One region of the Jeongeupia sp. USM3 genome, then DNA from elsewhere that is predicted to be linked to it. Evidence: predicted binding sites of a transcription regulator. Region 1 holds the regulator's gene; each other region holds the start of a gene.

Region 1 (4,281 bases):
AGCGCGAGCTCGTCGACGATGACGAAATTCTTGAGCCTGAGCGAAAGCAGCATGCGTTCGGGACGTCCGTTCGGGGTAAAGGGTTACTGCAGCTTGTGGCCCCAGTGCAGCTTGGCCCGGAGCATGTCGTAGTAGTTGTAGCCAACCGGGTGCAGGATGCGCAGCGTGTTGCGGTAGCGGCGGATGCGCACGCGGTCGTGCTCCTTGAGCTCGAAGTCCGACTGGTTGTCGAAATAGACCCGTGCGTCGTTGGCGCGCGTCAGCAGGAATTCGACTTCGGCGTCGTCGCTGACGACGATCGGCCGGTTCGACAGCGATTGCGGGCAGATCGGCACCAGCGTTACCGCCGGCAGGCTCGGATGCAGGATGGGCCCGCCCGACGCCAGCGCGTAAGCGGTCGAACCGGTCGGTGTGCTGACGATCAGTCCGTCCGAGCGCTGGCTGTAGACGAACTGGCGGTCGATGATGATTTCGAACTCGATCATCGAGCCGGTCGAACCGCGGCTGAATACGACGTCGTTGAACGCCAGCGACGGACCGAACTCCTCGTCGCCGCGGCAGATCGTCGTTTCGAGCAGGATGCGCTCCTCGGGGACGAAAGCGCCGGACAGCATGTCGCCGATCACTTTCTCCATCTCGCCGAGCGGCACGTCGGTCATGAAGCCGAGCCGCCCCTGGTTCACGCCGATCAGCGGAATCCGGTACGGCGCCACAAGGCGTGCGATGCCGAGCATGGTGCCGTCGCCGCCCATCACGATCACCAGATCGGCGAGCCGGCCGATCATTTCGCGCGCCACGGTCGGGTAGGCGGCGATGCCGTGCTCGGCCGCCGCCTCCTCGTCGATCAGCACGCTTGCACCGCGCGCGGTCAGCATCGCCGCGAGGCGGGCCATCGGTTCGGCGATGGTCGGCGTGCTTCGCCGGCCGACCAGCGCCACGGTCTTGAACAGGGTTGTCATTGCGATATCCATTCGGGTGGCCAGCGGCCACCATGGCGGAATTAAACCATAGCCACCCCGGGCACGCACACGGCAACGGCGTTAGAATCGGAGCATGCTCAGCGAACGCGCCCAACATCTGCTCACGGCCCTCGTCGAACGGTATATCGCCGACGGCCAGCCGGTCGGATCGAAGACCCTGTCCCAGGCCAGCGGCCTGGTGGTCAGCCCGGCGACGATCCGCAACGTCATGGCCGAACTCGAAGACCTCGGTTTCATCGCCAGCCCGCACACCTCGGCCGGGCGGATACCGACGGCGCGCGGCTACCGCTTTTTCGTCGACTCGCTGATGGTGATGCAGTCACTCGACCGGCTCGAGCGGACCGCTACGCCCGAGGTTGGCGGCTTGCCCAAGGGCAATCCGCAGCGCTCGATCGCTGCCGCATCGCAACTGGTATCGCAACTGACGCACTTCGCCGGCGTTGTCATGCTGCCCAAAAGGCAGGAGGCCATCCTCACGCACATCGAGTTCCTGCAACTCGGCGAGAACCGCGTACTGCTGATCCTCGTCACCGCCGACGGCGACGTGCAGAACCGCATCCTGACCACACAGACCGCCTACACGCCGGCACAGCTGACCGAAGCCGCCAATTTTCTCAACGCCCACTGCGCCGGCAAGACTTTCGGCCATCTGCGCAGCGTCGTCCAGGCCGAGGTGCACGCACTGAAGGGCGAGCTCGTCGCCCTGCTCAACGCGGCGGCGCAGGACGAAATGGCCTCGTCGGGCAGCGACGCGGTGCTGATCTCGGGCGAGCGCAACCTGCTCGACAGCGACGATCTGGCGTCGAACATGGGCCGGCTGCGCCAGCTGTTCGAGCTGTTCGACCGCAAGACCGCGCTGCTGCAGCTGCTCGACGTCGGCAACCGCGCCGAAGGCGTGCAGATCTATATCGGCGGCGAATCGGGTCTCGAGCCGCTCGGCGACTGCTCGGTCATCACCGCGCCGTACCGCAGCAACGGCGAGATTGTCGGCACGCTCGGCGTGATCGGCCCGACCCGGATGGCCTACGAGCGCGTGATCCCGATCGTCAACGTCACCGCCAAGCTGCTGTCCAGCGCGCTGTCGCAATAAATCAAACCGTCCGGCCCAGCCGCTTGAGGAATCCATGCGCACCACCCTGATCTGCACCCTGCTTTCGCTCGCCCTGACCGCACCGGCGCTCGCCGATGACGCCCTGATTGCCCGGCCCGATGTGCAGCAATACCTGAACGACGTCGCCGCCAGTGAAAACATGCCCCGCGACAAGCTCGATGCGCTGTTTGCGCAGGTACAGCTCAAGCCGAACATCCTCGCCATCCTCGATCGCCCGTCGACCAGCCGCCCGTGGTACCAGTTCCGCGGCAACTTCGTGAATCCGGCGCGCATCAAGGCCGGAACGAAGTTCTGGCAAGCCAATGCCGCCACGCTCGCCGCGGTCTCCGCGCGCTATGGCGTGCCTGCCGAGGTGATCGTCGCGATCATCGGCGCCGAAACCAACTACGGCAGCAATACCGGCAGCTTCCGCGTCATCGACGCATTGTCGACCGTCGCCTTCGATTACCCGCGCCGCGCCGACTTCTTCAGAAAGGAGCTGACCCAGTTCCTGCTGCTGGCGCGCGAGGAGAACGAGGATCCGCTGTCGTTCAAGGGTTCGTACGCCGGCGCGATGGGCTGGCCGCAATTCATGCCGTCGAGCTTCCGCCAGTACGCGGTCGACTGGAGCGGCGACCACCATCGCGACATCTGGAACAACGCCGATGACGCGATCGCCAGCGTCGCCAACTATCTCGCCGCGCACGGCTGGGAGAAGAACGGCCCGACGATGGATGTCGTCAACGTCGACAGCGACCAGGTCGACGCGCTGCTGGCTGACAAGTTCAACCTGCATTACACGGTGGCCGAGATGATGGCCAAGGGTATCAAGCCGCTGCACGAAGTCGACCCGCAACGGAAGGCGGTGCTGTTCGCGCTCGATACCGAGCCGGATTTCACCCGCTACTACCTCGGCTACACGAACTTCTACGTCATCACCCGCTACAACAAGAGCACGCTGTATGCGAGCGCCGTGCTCGAACTGGCCGAGGGCATCAAGTCGGCCTACGGCGAAGCCGCCACGGCGCCGAAAAGCACCGGCAGCTGGGGCAAGCCCAAGCCGTAAACGTCAAAATGGCCGGCAATGCCGGCCATTTTTCCTAGCGCCCGCGAATCAGCGCAGCGAAAGCTGCCGGCGCGTCTCGGCCAGCACGATCCCGGTCGCAACCGACACATTGAGGCTCTCGACCGAGCCGTACATCGGGATCGACACCAGCTGGTCGCAATGCTCGCGCGTCAAGCGGCGCATCCCCTCGCCCTCGTTCCCCAGCACCCAGGCGATGCCGCCGCGGGCCTCGAAGTGGTGCAGGTCGGTATCGGCTTCGGCGGCAGTGCCGACGATCCAGACGTCGCGCTCCTTCAGCTCGCGCAGCGTTCGCGCCAGATTGGTCACCATCACGTACGGCACCGTTTCGGCCGCGCCGCAGGCAACCTTCGACACGGTCGCATTGATGCCGACCGACTTGTCCTTCGGCGCGATCACCGCGTGCACGCCCATCGCGTCGGCGACGCGCAGGCAGGCGCCGAGGTTGTGCGGGTCGGTGATGCCGTCGAGCACCAGCAGGAACGGTGGCTCATCGAGCGCTTCGAGCACATCGTCGAGCGCGACGTACGACTTGGTCGGGTCGATCAGTGCCGCAACGCCCTGGTGCCGGGCCTTGCCGGTCAGCCCGTCGAGCCGGGCGACGTCGACCAGCACCACCTTGGCGCCCTGCTCTTCGGCAAGCTTGATCAGTTCCTTGGCGCGGGCATCGATGCGCGCGGCATTCAGGTACAGCTCGCGCACGCTGTCGGGAAAGCGCTTCAGTCGGGACGAAACGGCGTGAAAGCCGTGAATCAGTTTGTTTTGCATGGCGGGCGGCGACGAATCGCCGGCGGCGAAGATAGGAAAGCCGCAATTCTAGCAGCCGCGGCGAGCCGGCCGGCAATATCAGACCGCGAGCACGCGCGCCTCGCCGTTCCCGATCAGCCCGTTCTGCGCCAGATAATGCAGCAGCTCGACGTCGCAGAGCGGCGGCGCATACAGGTAGCCCTGCACGACATGACAGCCGGTCCGCCGCAGGAAGTAAGCCTGCTGCTGCGTTTCGACGCCCTCCGCGATCACCCTGAGGCGCAGCTTCTTCGCCATCGCGACGATCGCCTCGGCGATGGCGCCGCTGTCCTCGTCATCCGGCGCGCTCTCGATGAACGAACGGTCGATCTTGAGTGTAT
Region 2 (4,281 bases), 1.8 Mb from region 1:
CCGATCCGACCGGGCCGCATGAAACCATGCTGGTGCTCGACGCCAATACCGGCCAGAACGCGCTGTCGCAGGTCAAGGCCTTCGACGATGCACTCGACCTGACCGGGCTGGTGCTGACCAAGCTCGACGGCACCGCCAAGGGCGGCGTGATCGCCGCGATCGCGCGCGAGCGCAGCATCCCGCTGCGCTTCGTCGGCGTCGGCGAAAGCATCGACGACCTGCGCCCCTTCGTCGCGAAAGACTACGTCGACGCGCTGTTCGACTGATGCGCCAGCCGACGCTGCTCACCGCCCGGCTGATCCTGCGGCCCTTCGGCGACGGTGATGCCGACGCGCTGGCGGCCTTGCCGCTGCCCGGTGGCGTGGCAGCTTATCTGCGCGAGCTGCGCCGCGGCGAGCTGTTCGGCGGCGCGACCGGGATGGCGATCTGCCGTCGCAGCGACCGGCAAGCTGTCGGTTGCGCTGGCGCGCGGTTCGAGCGAGACGAAGCGCATGTCGGGCTGTGGCTGCTGCCGGCGGCCTGCGGCAACGGCTTCGGTGTCGAAGCCGGCCGTGCCTTCATCGACCGGCTGTTTACGCAGCATTCGCCACGCGTCCTGCTGGCCCGGACCTTGCGGTCCGACGGCGCGGCGGCGCGGGTGCTGACCCGGTTGGGCTTCGACCTCGATACCGGCGGCGACGTGCAGCTCGGCTGGCGTCTGCGCCGGCTCAGCTGGTCGGTGGCGCAGACCTCGGGCAGCCTGTGAACGCCTTCCTCCGTTCAGACTCCGTGATCCTTTCCAAGGCGGACCGATGATCCAATTCCAGCAAGTGACCAAACGCTATCCCGGCGGACTCGAAGCGCTCAAGGGCCTGAGCATGGACATCCAGCCGGGCGAACTCGTCTTCCTCGCCGGCCACTCGGGCGCCGGCAAGTCGACCCTGCTCAAGCTCATTGCCGGCATCGAAAAGCCGACCGCCGGCACCGTACTCGTCAACGGCCAGAACCTTGCGCGCGCGTCACGCGGCAGCCTGCCGTATGTGCGGCGCCACTTCGGGCTGATCTTCCAGGACCACAAGATCCTGTTCGACCGCTCGGTGTACGAGAACGTCAAGCTGCCGCTCGACATCATCGGTTTCGACGGCCGCGAAGTGAAACGGCGGGTGCTGGCGGCGCTCGACAAGGTCGGGTTGTCGGGCAAGGAAAAACTCAACCCGATCGCGCTGTCCGGCGGCGAGCAGCAGCGCCTGTGCATCGCCCGTGCGGTCGTGCACCGCCCGTCCATCCTGCTCGCCGACGAGCCGACCGCCAACCTCGACCGCGACTACGCACACGACATCCTCGAGCTGTTCAAATCGTTCCACCAGGTCGGCGTGACGCTGGTGATTTCGGCGCATGACGAAACGCTGATGGCCGACTACGGCCGGCGCATCCTGCGGCTGAAGAACGGCCAGTTCGGCGCCTGAACGGAGAGAAACGATGAAACACTGGTTCCGTCTGCACGGCCTTGCGCTGTCCCGCACCGTCGGCGCGTTGCTCCGGCAGCCGCTGGCGACCTTGCTGCATCTGGCCGTGATCGGCCTTGTCGCCAGCCTGCCGCTGGGGCTGTATCTGGTGCTCGCCAGCGTCGGCAATGTCGCGGCGAAGATGCCGGTCGAGCCGCAACTGACGGTTTTCCTCAAGCCCGAGGCCGACATCGGCGCGCTGCGTGCACAGCTGGCCAAGGACGGCCGGCTGGCGCAGACGCGCTTCGTGCCCAAGGCCGACGCGCTGAAGGCGATGGAAACGGCGATCGGCAGCGGCGACCTGCTCGCCGGGCTGTCCGACAACCCGCTGCCCGACGCCTTCGTGCTGACCGCGCGTCGCGACGTGCCGGCGGTGCAGCTGACGGCGCTGGAACAGAGCCTGCTCATCGAGCCCGGCGTCGATACGGTGCAGCTCGATTCGGCATGGGCGGCGCGGCTGGAGAAGGCGATTTCGCTCGGCCGCCACGCGCTGCAGGCGGTCGTGCTGCTGCTGGCGGTGGCGCTGGTGCTGGTGACCGGCAACGCGATCCGGATGCAGATCCTGACGCGGCGCGAGGAAATCGAAGTCGCCAAGCTGATCGGCGCGACCGACAGCTTCATCCGCCGGCCCTTCCACTACAGCGCGGCGATCCAGGGGGTGCTCGGCGGCCTGGCCGGCTGCGGCATTGCCGCCGCCGCGATCGCCTGGCTGAACCCGGCGGTCGGCGAACTGGCCGCGGCCTACGGCCAGCCGTTCGGGCTGGCCTTGCCGGGACCGCTCGAACTCGCCGTCGTCTGCGCGACGACGATGCTGCTGTGCCTTGCCGGTGCGTGGTTTGCCGTGTGGCGCCATCTGCGGCGCTACCGCTGAACCTGCCCCCGTCAGGCGGCTGCGCCTGACATTTTGGCCCCGTCCGGAGCTCGAAATCCTCATGTACGACTCGTACACGCCGGTTTTTGCGCTCCGGACGGGGCCAAACTGCTTTGGCTCGCTTGCCTGCTGTGGACAGGTGCCTGGCGTGTTCGTACCCACATAGTCGCAGGCAATGGGCCCGATTGGCATAATTGCCGTGCACTTGGGCATGCTGCATGCTTGAATCAACGGAACCCGAAGTGCCTTTAGCACTCAAACGATACGAGTGCTAATATCATGGACGTTGCGTGGGCAACGTCAGCAAGACAGGAGTGAACGAATGGGGAACAGCCTTGCCCTGCCGGTGATCACCGGCGGTGACAGCATTGAAAGTTACATCCATCGTGTCAACGCGATTCCGATGTTGAGCGCCGAGGAAGAGGTCGAACTCGCCACGCGCCTGCAGAAGGAAAGCGATCTCGAGGCCGCCGGCCGCCTGGTGATGAGCCACCTGCGCGTCGTGGTGTCGATCGCGCGCGGCTATGCCGGTTACGGCCTGCCGCAGGCCGACCTGATCCAGGAAGGCAATATCGGCCTGATGAAGGCGGTCAAGCGTTTCGAGCCCGATCGCGGCGTGCGGCTGTTCTCGTTCGCCGTGCACTGGATCAAGGCCGAAATCCACGAGTACATCCTGCGCAACTGGCGTCTGGTCCGCATCGCGACGACCAAGGCGCAGCGCAAGCTCTTCTTCAACCTGCGCTCGATGAAATCGAGCTTTGCCGCGCTGACGCACGCACAGGCCAAGGAAATCGCCGACGACCTCGGGGTGAAGCCCGAAGAAGTGCTGGAGATGGAAACCCGGATGACCGGCCAGGACATCGCGCTGATGGCCGATCACGACGACGACGAGGGCGGTTTCGCTCCGATCGACTGGCTGGCCGACCACGATGCCGAGCCGACCCGGCAGATCGAGCGCCGCGCGCACGACCGGCTGCAGTCGGACGGCCTGCGCGAAGCGCTTGAGACGCTCGACGCGCGCAGCCGCCGCATCGTCGAAACGCGCTGGCTGGCCGACGAAGGCAAGGGACTGACGCTGCACGAGCTGGCCGCCGAGTACGGCGTTTCGGCCGAGCGGATTCGCCAGATCGAGGTCAAGGCACTGCAGAAGATGCGCGGGGCGCTGCTGCCGGTGGCTGCGTAAACGGATGAAAAATCCTGCCGGCCGCGTTGCCCTCGCTTGCCGTACTCGTTGTCTGAGCCTCTCGCGCCTTGCCAGCATCGCTATGCTGGATTTTTGACCGTTTACACGAAATGCAGCAATGAAAAGGGCACCCTCGGGTGCCCTTTTGTTTTGCGCTGCGGCCGGAATCAGGCCGGCCGGTAGCGCGTCGGGTCGGGCAGGCCGGCGACGGCAAAGCCCTCGCGGCGCAGCCGGCAGGCATCGCAGACGCCGCAGGCGCGGCCGTCGTCATCGGCCTGATAGCAGGTCACGGTCAGGCCGTAATCGACGCCGAGCCGGGTGCCGGTCTGGACGATTTCGGCCTTCGAGAGCGAAATCAGCGGCGTGTGGATCGTCAGCGGCGAGCCTTCGACGCCGGTGCGCGTCGCCAGCCGTGCCATCGCCTGGTAGGCGGCGATGTAGTCGGGCCGGCAGTCCGGGTAGCCCGAATAGTCGACGGCGTTGACGCCGATGAAGATGTCGTCGCTCTTGAGCACCTCGGCCCACGCCAGCGCGTACGACAGCAGGATGGTATTGCGCGCCGGCACGTAGGTCAGCGGGATCTCGCCTTGCTGCGGCGCTTCTTCGGGGACGGCGATGTTCGCATCGGTCAGCGCCGAACCGCCGAAGCTCGCCAGGTCGATGGTGACGACGCGGTGCTCGACGGCGCCGAGCGCCCTGGTGACGCGTTCGGCGGCCTTCAGCTCGGCATTGTGGCGCTGGCC
Region 3 (4,281 bases), 1.3 Mb from region 1:
GTGGCGTTTCGTTTGCTGCAGGGTCAGGCCGGACTCAGAAGTCCATGCCGCCCATGCCACCCATGCCGCCGCCCGGCATCGCCGGTGCGTCGTCCTTCGGCAGCTCGGCGACCATTGCGTCGGTCGTCAGCAGCAGGCCGGCCACCGAAGCGGCGTTCTGCAGTGCCGAACGGGTCACCTTGGCCGGGTCCAGCACGCCGATCTCGACCAGATCGCCGTACTCGCCGGTCGCGGCGTTGTAGCCGTAGTTACCGGTGCCTTCGACAACCTTGTTGACCACGACCGACGGCTCGTCGCCGGCGTTGGCAACGATCTGGCGCAGCGGTGCTTCGATCGCCTTCAGCACGATCTTGATGCCGGCGTCCTGGTCAGCGTTGGCACCCTTGATTTCACCCATGTTGGCACGGGCGCGCAGCAGCGCAACGCCACCGCCGGCGACGATGCCTTCCTCGACCGCAGCGCGGGTCGCGTGCAGCGCATCTTCGACGCGGGCCTTCTTTTCCTTCATTTCGACTTCGGTCGCAGCGCCAACCTTGATCACTGCAACGCCGCCGGCCAGCTTGGCCACGCGCTCCTGCAGCTTCTCGCGGTCGTAGTCGCTCGACGATTCTTCGATCTGCGCGCGGATGGTCGCAACGCGAGCCTTGATCGCGTCTTCCTGACCGGCACCGTCGATGATCGTGGTGTTTTCCTTCGCCACTTCGATGCGCTTGGCCTGGCCCAGTTCGGCCAGCGTGGCCTTCTCGAGCGAGAGGCCGACTTCTTCGGCGATCACGGTACCGCCGGTGAGGATGGCGATGTCTTCGAGCATGGCCTTGCGACGGTCACCGAAGCCCGGTGCCTTGACGGCAACGGTCTTGAGGATGCCGCGGATGTTGTTGACGACCAGGGTCGCCAGCGCTTCGCCATCGACGTCTTCGGCGATGATCAGCAGCGGACGGCCGGCCTTGGCGACTTGCTCGAGCACCGGCAGCAGGTCGCGGATGTTGCTGATCTTCTTGTCGAACAGCAGCACGAACGGGTTTTCCAGCAGCGCGATCTGCTTGTCCGGATTGTTGATGAAGTACGGCGACAGGTAGCCGCGGTCGAACTGCATGCCTTCGACCACCGCGAGTTCGTCTTCCAGACCCGAACCGTCCTCGATGGTGATCACGCCTTCCTTGCCGACCTTGTCCATCGCTTCGGCGATCTTCTGGCCGATCACTTCGTCGCTGTTGGCCGAGATCGAGCCGACCTGGGCGATTTCCTTGCTGGTGGTCGTCGGCTTGGCGATCTTCTTCAGCTCGGCGATCAGCGCGATCACGGCCTTGTCGATGCCGCGCTTCAGGTCGGTCGGGTTGAAACCGGCAGCGACGTACTTCAGGCCTTCGTTGACGATGCCCTGGGCCAGCACGGTAGCGGTAGTGGTGCCGTCACCGGCGATGTCGCTGGTCTTGGAAGCGACTTCCTTGACGAGCTGCGCGCCCATGTTCTCGAACTTGTCCTTCAGTTCGATTTCCTTGGCGACCGACACGCCGTCCTTAGTGATCGTCGGGGCGCCGAACGAGCGCTCGAGCACGACATTGCGACCCTTCGGGCCCAGGGTCACCTTGACCGCGTCGGCGAGGATATTGACGCCGGCAACCATCTTCGAACGGGCGGAATCACCAAACTTGACTTCTTTTGCAGCCATTTTCCAGATACTCCTGAATTCTGTAGGTAAAAGTTAAATCGCGCGGGCCGGAGCTCAGTGCTCGACGACGCCCATCACGTCTTCTTCGCGCATCACCAGCAGTTCTTCGCCGTCGACCTTGACGGTCTGGCCGCTGTACTTGCCGAAGATCACCTTGTCGCCGACGGCAAGGCCGAGCGGACGAACCGAACCGTTTTCCAGGACCTTGCCGTTGCCGACGGCGACGACTTCGCCCATGTCCGGCTTTTCGGCGGCGTTGCCCGGCAGCACGATGCCCGAAGCGGTCTTTTCTTCGGCTTCGACGCGCTTGATGACGACGCGGTCATGCAAAGGACGGATTTTCATCGTTGATTTCTCCTGAAGGATGAATGACGCGAACGAAACACGATCACGTTCGCGGGAACATGGATTCAGAGTGGCGAACATCATCCTGCCGACAGCGTTGGGCTCGTTGCCGTACTGCGCCGGATTTGTTCAGCCGCTCTTAGCACTCGGTGCTAATGAGTGCCAATAATAGGGACGGCATCGGCGGTTTTCAAGGGCGGGCGGGCGAAAATTGTTCCGCCTCGCCGGGCTGCGGCTCCCTCCCCGGCCGGGCCGCGCAAGCGCGGCGATCAGCCGAAGAGCAGCAGCTTGATCGCCGCCTGGACCTTGTTCCGGCTGCCGGTCTTTTCCAGCGCGTTGTAGATGTGATAATTGACCGTCCGGGTCGAGATTCCCAGGATCGAGCCGATCTCGTCGGCCGTCTTGCCCTCGGCCGTCCACATCAGCACTTCGCGCTCGCGCGGCGACAGCGTATCGATCGCCGGCTGGGGCACCTTGGTCCGCAGAATCCGCCCCATCGCCACATGCGTATAGTTGGCCAGCACGCGGACGCTCAGTTCCAGCCGGTGGACCTCCGGCAGCGAGATCGGCTCCTGCGTCCGCCCGAGACTGAGCAAGCCGTATTCGCCATGCGCGCCCCAGCTGGACTGGGCCACGCCGTGGAGGAGGCCGAATTCGCCGGCCTCCCGCCAGAACTGCGGTGCCGGCGGCAGTGCATCGCCGTGCCAGACGATCAGCTCGTCGGTCTGCCTGCCCATCCGCACGGTAGGGTCGACGGCGAGCAGACCGTGCTCGCGGTAGTGGTTCATCCAGCCATCGGGATAGGTATCGAAAACACGGGTCGTCGACTGGGTGGCCGACTGCTGCATGCTGACGCCGTAGCAGCAGTAGTCGAAGCCGAGCGCGCCGGCCAGCGACGCAACCTGCCCGAAAAGCCGGTGTTCGTCATCGATGTGCTTCCACTCCTGATGGAACGACTCAAGTCGATCGATCACCCCGTACCTCCGTCACAAAGCCAAGCCCGCCGGATGTTCTCCGGCCAGCATAACCGTCAAATCCAGTTACACCATAAATATTATTATTTCCTGTTAAATACAAAAGAAAGTTGTTTGTAATTATCAAACTGACATTACGCCATTCGCATCGCCACCCCGGCGCGGGCCCCGTCACAGCGGCGGTCATCGGCCCCCTGTCAGTTTTGACAGTTTCCCTCGTGCGCATTTCGCGCCATTCAACGTTGGCGTTTTCAACGAGAGGAGCTGAAAAATGCAGATGGATTTTTGCGAAGGAAGCTGCTTGAGCGGCGACATGAGGACGAAGATCGCGCGATTTCGTCACAAGGTCTTCGTGCAGCGGCTGGGCTGGGAGCTGCCCGGCGTCAGCAACGGGCTGGAGAGCGATCAGTACGATCGTGCCGATACACTCTATATCACCCTGCGCAGCGCACAGGACGAGGTCGTCGGCTGTGCCCGCTTGCTGAGCACGACCGGCCCCTACCTGCTGAAGGACCACTTTCCGCAGCTGCTCGGCAGCGCACACGTTCCCTGCTCCAGCAAGGTCTGGGAGCTGTCCCGCCTGGCCGCGGACCGGCCGGCCGGGGCGGGTGCCGGCGAATTCGAGTGGGCGATACACCGGCTGTTGGCGGAAACGGTCCGTGTCGCTTACGAAAAGGGCGCACACCAGCTGATCGGCGTGACCTACGCCAGCATGGAGCGCCTGTTCGGCCGCATCGGCGTCAAGGCGCACCGCGTCGGGCCGTCCGAGCGGATCGACGGCCGCATGGTCGTTGCCAGCCGGATCGAACTCGACCGCACGACACTGGGCGCATTGAGGATCGCGTAAGCCGGCAACAGGCCTGAGATACAGATCAACCGGCGTCCTCCCGGCCCGGACGGGAGGACGTTCCGGGCCTGGCCGGCACTCGCGGATAAAGCCGCTTCTCCATCCGGCGGCTGTCAAGACTGACAGTTGAATCCGGTGGGTTCTGATCAAGAATCAAGGTGAAATCTTTCTTGAAAAGAAATTTAACGCCATGAAAAAGTCAGAATCAATCGGAGACATGCGGGTGTGGCCGTTGAACGAACGGGCCGCCTTTCATCCGCCACCGGACACGCCACCGGAACGTCACGACCTGCCGGAGCGCACTGAACCGTTCCAACCCGACTGCCGTACACGCCGTGGCAGGGAAGACGGCATGCAGCAGCCAGACACCGGGAGCCGGAACGGACCGTCGCGTCGTGTTCGCGCGCAGAGGCGGCAAGACCGGAATCGGGAGCGTGTGCGCA

Evidence for each region. Region 1 encodes HrcA, which represses chaperone genes, less so after heat shock. Its sites were predicted from a motif close to ATTAGCACTCGNNNNNNNCGAGTGCTAAT; they were not measured.
Region 2: rpoH (RNA polymerase sigma factor RpoH) is a predicted target of HrcA. The motif match lies at 2,603-2,631, and genes of this name have one in related genera.
Region 3: groES (co-chaperone GroES) is a predicted target of HrcA. The motif match lies at 2,156-2,184, and genes of this name have one in related genera.

Annotation. Positions count from the first base shown of each region.
Region 1 covers NZ_CP017668.1:488,124-492,404, forward strand. Annotated here, with positions in the region: gene recN (DNA repair protein RecN) at 1-53, opposite strand, end outside; gene BJP62_RS02195 (NAD kinase) at 84-959, opposite strand; gene hrcA (heat-inducible transcriptional repressor HrcA) at 1,054-2,070, shown strand; gene mltB (lytic murein transglycosylase B) at 2,105-3,136, shown strand; gene rlmB (23S rRNA (guanosine(2251)-2'-O)-methyltransferase RlmB) at 3,185-3,922, opposite strand; gene BJP62_RS02215 (EAL domain-containing protein) at 4,001-4,281, opposite strand, start outside.
Region 2 covers NZ_CP017668.1:2,478,151-2,482,431, forward strand. Annotated here, with positions in the region: gene ftsY (signal recognition particle-docking protein FtsY) at 1-266, shown strand, start outside; gene BJP62_RS11660 (GNAT family N-acetyltransferase) at 266-745, shown strand; gene ftsE (cell division ATP-binding protein FtsE) at 792-1,445, shown strand; gene ftsX (permease-like cell division protein FtsX) at 1,459-2,355, shown strand; gene rpoH (RNA polymerase sigma factor RpoH) at 2,678-3,538, shown strand; gene queC (7-cyano-7-deazaguanine synthase QueC) at 3,706-4,281, opposite strand, start outside.
Region 3 covers NZ_CP017668.1:1,802,269-1,806,549, forward strand. Annotated here, with positions in the region: gene groL (chaperonin GroEL) at 35-1,672, opposite strand; gene groES (co-chaperone GroES) at 1,727-2,017, opposite strand; gene BJP62_RS08580 (LuxR family transcriptional regulator) at 2,287-2,991, opposite strand; gene BJP62_RS08585 (acyl-homoserine-lactone synthase) at 3,305-3,838, shown strand.